Regions from separate parts of the Micromonospora parathelypteridis genome, predicted to be linked through region 1. Evidence: riboswitches for the same ligand, from Rfam matches in the RefSeq annotation. Region 1 holds a riboswitch; the other holds the start of a gene.
What was found. A riboswitch is a leader RNA that binds a small molecule or an ion and turns the genes downstream of it on or off. The one in region 1 is predicted to bind ZMP and ZTP.
Positions count from the first base shown of each region.

Region 2: another riboswitch for ZMP and ZTP. It lies ahead of HNR20_RS31640 (glycine hydroxymethyltransferase); the one in region 1 lies ahead of HNR20_RS21760 (bifunctional 5,10-methylenetetrahydrofolate dehydrogenase/5,10-methenyltetrahydrofolate cyclohydrolase).

Region 1 is NZ_JACHDP010000001.1:4,835,725-4,839,717, reverse strand. It holds gene HNR20_RS21770 (DUF2332 domain-containing protein) at 1-321, opposite strand, end outside; gene HNR20_RS21765 (FAD-dependent monooxygenase) at 464-1,576, shown strand; ZMP/ZTP riboswitch at 1,664-1,745, shown strand; gene HNR20_RS21760 (bifunctional 5,10-methylenetetrahydrofolate dehydrogenase/5,10-methenyltetrahydrofolate cyclohydrolase) at 1,759-2,658, shown strand; gene HNR20_RS21755 (vitamin B12-dependent ribonucleotide reductase) at 2,835-3,993, opposite strand, start outside.
Region 2 is NZ_JACHDP010000001.1:6,965,384-6,969,376, reverse strand. It holds gene HNR20_RS31640 (glycine hydroxymethyltransferase) at 69-1,505, opposite strand; ZMP/ZTP riboswitch at 1,525-1,614, opposite strand; gene HNR20_RS31635 (NAD(P)H-hydrate dehydratase) at 1,679-2,548, opposite strand; gene HNR20_RS31630 (histidine phosphatase family protein) at 2,532-3,263, opposite strand; gene HNR20_RS31625 (glycosyltransferase family 39 protein) at 3,308-3,993, opposite strand, start outside.

The DNA of each region.
Region 1 (3,993 bases):
CAGCGCGGCGAGCACCGGCAGCAGCACCGCGCAGCGGCCGCTCTCGTTCGTCTGGGTGGCCCGGGTGCGTAGCTCCACCTCGATGGCCGGCCAGTGCGTCACCGTGTAGTCGTGGAAGGTGGCCGGGTCGTCGACCGGGCCGCCGAGCCAGCGGACGACGGCGAACAGCAGATTCGGCTGTCGCTTGCCGGGCGGCAGCGTGTCGAGCAGGGCGAGCAGGGCGTCGTCGCGGGCGACGGCCCACGACAGCCGCTCGTACGTGGGCGACACCCCACGCGCCTCGCGGCTGCCGAACTCAACGTACGCCTCAGCGGTCGTCATGCCCCTCATGGTCGCAGCCGTTCCACGGCAATTCAGCCCCCGTTGACGTGCGCCGCCTCACCCGCCTCGTAGAGTTCTGCGGCGGCCGGCACGTTGAGCAGCAGCTCAGCCGGCCGGCAGGGGCAACGGGGAGGAACGTGTCGTGCGGGGTACGGGTGTCCGGGTACTGATCGTCGGCGGTGGTGTCGCCGGACTGGCGACGGTGACCGCACTGCGGGGATGGGGCGCGACGGTCGACGTGGTCGAGCGGGCACCCGGGCCGACCGACTCCGGCACCGGCATCTACCTCACCGGGAACGCGACCCGCATGCTCGACGTACTCGGTCTGCGGGAGCCGGTCGCCGACGTCGCCGTGGAGATCACCCGACAGCGCAGCGCCAACCAGCGCGGACGCCGCCTCTTCGACATCGACGTGGTCGCACTGTGGCAGGGCGTCGGGCCGTGTGTGTCGCTGCCCCGGGCGCAACTGCACCGTGCGCTGCTCGCCGGCGTCGGCGACGCCCCGATCCGCTGGGGCCGCCAGCCGGTCGCGCTCGCCGAGGAGGGCGACCTGGTCGCTGTCCAGTTCGACGATGACAGCACCGAACGGTACGACCTGGTGATCGGCGCGGACGGGGTGAACTCGACGGTCCGCCGGCTCGCCTTCGACGGTCAGGCCGCCCGCGACCTCGGCCAGTACGCCTACCGGTGGGTCGTTCCCCGTATCGACGACGAGCCGGTCTGGTCGGTGCAGTTGGGGCGCGGCACGCAGTTCCTCACGATCCCGATCAGCGGCCAGCAGACCTACTGCTACTACAACGACGGCCCGGTGGTCGACCGGCCGGGCTGGCGTGACGAGCTGGGAGCGACGTTCACCGAACCGGCCGCCACCATGCTCAAGGCCCTCGACTACGACGACAGCACCCTGCACGCCGGACCCAACCAGGAGGTCGTGCTCGACTCCTGGTCCCGGGGGCCGGTGCTGCTGATCGGCGACGCCGCCCACGCCACCTCGCCGAACATGGCCCAGGGCGCGGCGATGGCCCTGGAGGACGCGTTCGTGCTCGCGTCGTCGTTGGCCACCGCCGATTCCGTCGCCGAGGCGCTGCGCGCGTACGAGGTGCGCCGCCGCCCGCGTACGGACTGGGTGCTCAGCCAGACGCATCGCCGGGACAAGGCCACCGGCTTCCCGCCGGTGCTGCGCGACCTGGTGATGCGCCGCCTCGGCGAGCAGATGTTCCGCTCGAACTACGGGCCCCTGTTCGCCCAGCCCTGACCGACCGACGCCACTACCTTGACCGGTACGGGAAACGATCTTGTATTGCCGTCCAGGTGGGCAGTCGCCCTGGTCATGCGGCATTATCGAACCACCGGCGACTGGCGGCACGGGGATGGTGGAACCATCGGGGAGCCTCTCGCGGGCGTCGACCGCCTGGGCGCCTGCGTCGAGGAACCGTCATGACCACTACCAGCACATCCGTCGAGCACGACACCCCGTCGGGCACGGCCCGGCTCCTGCCGGGCGCACCCGTCGCCGAGGCGGTCCTGGCCGAGACCGCCGCCGCAGCCGCCCGCCTGCGCAGCCGCGGGATCACACCGAGCCTCGCCACCATCCTCGTCGGCGACGACGACGCCAGCGCCGGCTACATCGCCATCAAGCAGCGTCAAGCCGCCGCGCTCGGGTTCGCCTCCCCACACGTACATCTGCCTGCCACCGTCACCCAGGCCGAGCTACACCAGGCCATTGCCCGGTTCAACACCGATCCGGCCGTGCACGGGCTGCTCGTGCAGTACCCCGTGCCGGGGCATCTGGACTACGACGCGGCGCTGCAGACCATCGACCCGGACAAGGACGTCGACGGCATGCATCCGCTGAACATGGGGCGTCTCGCCGTCGGCCTGCCCGGCCCGCTGCCGTGCACCCCCGCCGGCATCGAAGCCCTCCTCGCGTACTACGAGATCCCCGTCGCCGGTCGTGAGGTCGTCATCCTCGGCCGGGGCGCCACCCTTGGCCGCCCCCTGGCGATGCTGCTCGCCCAGAAGCGCCCGACCGCCAACGCCGCCGTCACCGTCGTACACACCGGTGTGCCCGACTGGACCCGCTACACCCGCCGCGCCGACATCCTCGTCGCCGCCGCCGGCGTACCCCGGATCGTTCAGCCTGAGCACGTCAAGCCGGGCGCCGTCGTCATCGGCGCCGGCGTCCGCTACGACGGGCGGCGCCTCCTCCCGGACGTGGACGAAGCGTGCGCCGAGGTCGCCGGCGCCATCACGCCGCGGGTCGGCGGGGTCGGTCCGACCACCGTCGCGATGCTGTTCCGCAACGCCGTGCGCGCCGCCGAGCGCGCGAGCCAGTAGCCCGGCGGGCACCCAGGTCACGTCGCGGACATGATCGACACCATGTCGCCGATGTAGGGGTATCCCGTGCCCGGGATACCGCAATGTCGGCGACATGGAGCCGTCGAGAAAACCTGGAAACGGCGCTGCCCCGACTCCCACGAGGGAAGCCGGGGCAGCGCCGCGTTTCGCGTACGTCAGCTGCAGCCGCTGGTGGAGCCGCAGCCCTCGCAGACGTAGCAGCTACCGGCGGGGCGCATCTTCGTACCGCAGGTGAAGCAGAGCGGTGCGTCGGCGGCCTTGCCGATCACGGCCTCCAGCAACTCGGTGCTGGAACCCACGCTCGGAGCCGGCTTGGCGGCGGCCACGTCGGCCATCTCCTGGGCCGGCTGCGCGACGGCCTCCGGCTTCGCCGGGGCCTCCACCGGTGCCGAGGACGCCATCGCGGTGAGCTCCACACCGGTGACCGCTGCGGCTTCCGCGTCGGCCTCGGCCCGCAGCTGGGCGGCCCGCTCGGACGCGGTGAAGATGCCCAGCTCGGCACGGCGCTCGTAGGGCAGGAAGTCCAGCGCCAGGCGACGGAAGATGTAGTCCATCACCGAGGCCGCCATCCGCACGTCCGGGTCGTCGGTCATACCGGCCGGCTCGAAGCGCATGTTGGTGAACTTGCTGACGAACGTCTCCAGCGGCACGCCGTACTGCAGGCCGATGCTGATGGCCACCGAGAAGGCGTCCATCACCCCGGCCAGGGTCGAGCCCTGCTTGGACATCTTGAGGAAGACCTCACCGAGGCCGTCGTCCGGGTAGGACGACGCGGTCAGGTAGCCCTCGGCGCCTCCGACGGAGAAGCTGACCGTCTCCGACGGGCGCTTCTTCGGCAGGCGCTTGCGCACCGGCCGGTACTCGATGACCTTCTCCACCGCGGCCGGCGCGGCCGGGGCGGTCTCGACGGCGGCCGGCTCGGTGGCCTTGTTGGACTTGGCCACCGAGAGCGGCTGGCCGACCTTGCAGTTGTCCCGGTAGATCGCCAGCGCCTTGAGGCCGAGCTTCCAGCCCTCGAAGTAGATCTTCTCGACGTCCTCGACGGTGGCCGCCTCCGGCATGTTGACCGTCTTGGAGATGGCGCCGGAGACGAACGGCTGGATGGCCGCCATCATCCGCACGTGCCCCATCGGGGCGATCGTCCGCTCCCCCATGGCGCAGTCGAAGACCGGGTAGTGCTCCGGCTTGAGGCCGGGGGCGTCCACCACGTGGCCGTGGTCGGCGATGTGCTCGACGATCGCCTCGACCTGCTCCTCGGGGTAGCCGAGGCTGCGCAGGGCGCGCGGAACCGTCTGGTTGACGATCTGCATCGAG
Region 2 (3,993 bases), 2.1 Mb from region 1:
GTCGCATTTATGACTCAGCGGTATATCGCTCATTCACGCGACCGTCACCGATCCGTCCGAACGAGCTGTCAGGCCAGATCGATGGCCGGGTAGAGCGGGTGCGGGGCCAGCAGATCGGTGGCCTGGCGGGCGATCTTGTCGGCCAGGTCGGGGTCGAGGTTGTACTTGGCCTTCGAGGCGGTGCCGTCGGCGTTCGCGCCAGCGGTGGTCTGGGTCAGCACGGTGTGGATCAGCTCCGCGGTCTGGTCCATCTCGGCGGTGCCCAGGCCGCGGGTGGTCAGTGCCGGGGTGCCGATCCGGATGCCGGACGTGTACCAGGCCCCGTTCGGGTCCTGCGGGACCGAGTTGCGGTTGGTGACGATGCCCGAGTCGAGCAGCGCCTGCTCGGCCTGCCGGCCGGTGAGCCCGTAGCCGGACACGTCGATCAGCACCAGGTGGTTGTCGGTGCCGCCGGTGACCAGCTTCGCGCCCCGGCGCAGCAGCCCCTCGGCGAGGGCCTGCGCGTTGTCCACGATCCGCTGGGCGTAGTCGGCGAAGTCGGGGCGGCGGGCCTCCGCGAGGGCGACCGCCTTGGCGGCCATCACGTGCGGCAGCGGACCACCGAGCACCATCGGGCAGCCCCGGTCCACCTGGTCGGCCAGCTCCGGCTGGCAGAGCACCATGCCGCCGCGCGGGCCGCGCAACGACTTGTGGGTGGTCGTGGTGACGATGTGCGCGTGCGGCACCGGGTCGAAGTCGCCGGTGAACACCTTGCCCGCCACCAGGCCGGCGAAGTGCGCCATGTCGACCATGAAGGTGGCGCCGACCGAGTCGGCGATCTCCCGCAGGATCCGGAAGTTCACCTTCCGGGGGTACGCCGAGTAGCCGCCGACCAGGATCAGCGGCTTGAACTCGCGGGCCGCCTCGGCCACCCGGTCGTAGTCGATCAGGCCGGTCGCCGGGTCGGTGCCGTAGCTGCGCTGGTCGAACATCTTGCCGGAGATGTTCGGCCGGAAGCCGTGGGTGAGGTGGCCGCCGGCGTCCAGCGACATGCCGAGCATCCGCTGGTTGCCCAGCTCCCGGCGCAGGGCGAACCAGTCGGCCTCGGTGAGATCGTTGACCTGGCGGACCTGCGCCTTCTTCAGCGCGGGGGACTCCACCCGGTCGGCCAGCACCGCCCAGAACGCGACCAGGTTGGCGTCGATACCCGAGTGCGGCTGCACGTACGCGTGCGCGGCGCCGAACAGCTCCCGGGCGTGCTCGGCGGCGAGCGCCTCGACGGTGTCGACGTTCTGGCAGCCGGCGTAGAAGCGGCGCCCCACGGTGCCCTCGGCGTACTTGTCACTGAACCAGTTGCCCATGGCCAGGAGCGTCGCCGGGGAGGCGTAGTTCTCGCTGGCGATGAGCTTGAGCGACTCCCGCTGGTCGGTCAGCTCGGCGCCGATGGCGTCGGCCACCCGCGGCTCGACAGCGCGGATCACCTCAAGGGCGCTCCGGAATGCGGTGGACTCGGCGTTGCGCGACATACGACCTCCAACAGACGTGCGGGAAGGCCCAGGCGCTCGGCAAACGTCCTCGTGACGGGGCCGCTCCCCGATGGTTGTCCATCCCCACGCGCCAGTAACGGCCCGGTCCGATCCTACCGGGGGAGGGGACCACCGCCCCGGCCGGCCTCCGTGGGCGACACGCCGGTGTTCGGTCAGACGGTGGCCAGCGTTCCCGGGATCTCGTCGAGCAGCTCCCGGGCGAGGAAGCCGATCCGCCCGTACCGGGGGATCAGCCGCTGGCCGCTCACCGCGTGCGCGAACGAGCCCCAGCAGGCGGCCTGCGCCGGGTCCGCGCCGCGGGACAGCAGCCCCGCCAGCAACCCGGCGAGCACGTCCCCGCTGCCGGAGGTGCCCAGCCCCGCGTCACCGCTCTCCTCGCGCCAACCACGGCCGTCCGGGGCGGCCACGTGCCCGTAGAGCGAGACGACCGCCTCGTACCGGGTGGCCAGCTCGGCCGCCTCGGCGTCCAGGTCGTCGCCCGGGTCCCGCCCGAGCAGGTGCCCGGCCTCGGTGACGTTCGGGGTGAGCACCACGGGCCGGCCCGAGCCGACCAGCAGGTCCGGCGCGTGGCTGAGCGCACCGAGGGCGTACGCGTCGAGGACCAGCGACGTCTGCGGCCGGGCGGCGTCCAGGACCAGGCTCAGTAGCCGGTTGGTCTCGTCGATCGCCTTCAACCCCGGCCCGACAGCCACCACGTCGGCCTGAGCGACCAGCTCGCCGAGCTGGCCCTCCCGGTCGGCGGCGACCGCGCCGTCGGGGGTCTCCGGCAGCCCGACCACCAGCGCCTCGGGCACCTGGATGCTGAGCGTGGCGGCGGTGGACTCGGCGGCGGCGAGCTGGAGCACCCCGGCGCCGGCGCGCAGCGCGGCCACCCCGGCGAGCAGCACCGCGCCGGGGGTGAAGCGTGACCCACCGACCACCAGCACGGTGCCCCGGCTCTGCTTGCCACCGACCGGCACCGGTAGCGCCCAGTCCCGTAGCAGCCCCGGCGTGATCACCTTCACCTCAGACCGGTTCGGCATTGACCTCGTCCTCCCTGGTCGGCTGGGCGCCCTGCCGGTGCAGGTGGCCGACCTCGTTGAATCCGCCCAGGAGCAGTCGATCCTGGGCGTCGGCGGACCAGTCGGTGATCGAGCAGTTGGCGATGACGTGCTCGCGGGTCAGCGCCATCAGGTCCGTCTCGGTCAACCCCTCCACCAGGTAACGCAGCAGAAAGACCAGCGCGTCGTGGCCGAAGAGCAGAACCCGCCGGCCCTCGTGGTCCCGGCGCAGGTCGCCGAGGAGTGTCCGCAGCCGCAGCGCCACGTCGGTCCAGGACTCCCCGCCCGGCGGCCGGTAGTAGAACTTGCCGAGCCGGGCTCGGCGCTCGGCCTCGTCGGGATACCGGCGGCGCACCCCGTGCCCGGTCAAGCCGTCGAGGATGCCCAACTCCCGGTCGCGTAGCCGCTCGTCCCGGCTCACCGGCACGCCGGTGCCGTGCAGCGCCAACTCGGCGGTGCAGACCGCCCGCAGGTACGGCGACACCACCGCCACGTCCGGCCGGCGGTCCGGGGGCAGCCCGGTCAGCCAACGGCCGGTGGCCCGGGCCTGCTCCTCGCCGGTGGGGGAGAGCGGCACGTCGGCATCGCGGTGACTGAGCCCGATCAGCTCCTCGCCGGACGCCTCGGCGTGTGTCGCCGCCACGTTCGCGGTGCTCTCACCGTGCCGAATGATCCAGAGCGTCGCCAGTTCCGCCATGCCGATCCCCCTACCCGGGCACCGTCGGCGGTAACCGCGCGCGCTCAGCCGCGCCGTTGCAGCAGGGCGACGGTGATCCCGGTCGCGTGGGTCACCCGAACCACCTCGTAGCGCTCGGTCAGCACGGTGGCCTGCTTCTTCGGTAGCCCCGTCAGCGGCGCGTCGGTGACCGTCGGCAGCAGCACCCAGATGCGCGGCTCGTCCCGCAGACAGCTCGCCGGGTCGGCACACGCCGCCCCGAACAGCTCGTTGCGCTGTGCCGCGGACCGCTGCTCGAAGACGTTGCGCGGCGCGACGTCCGCCGGGAGGTAGTAGCGCACCCCGGGCTCGTGCATCCACCACCAGGGGCCGCCCGCCACGAGGCCGTCACCGGGCTGGTAGTCGGCCTCGATGATCCGTGCCGCCTCGGAGTAGGACAGCGGCTTGAACGCCCGTGCCTGCGGATAGGTGTACCAGCCGTGCGAGTACTCCCCCCGCAGCGCGAGCTGACCGGGCACGGACAGCGCGGCGACGACCACGAGTGCCACCGCCACCAGCGGGGCGCGGCGCAGCACGGCGATCCCCGCGCCGGCGAGCACGGCCCAGGCCGGCAGCAGGAACAGCAGGTACTTGGAGAAGAAGTAGTTGATGTCGCCGGTCGAGGCCAGCAGGATCACCGGCACCGGCAGCACGGCGACCAGCGCCGCGCTCACCGACCGGGCGAGGACGTCGCGGCGCAGGTGGGTCAGCA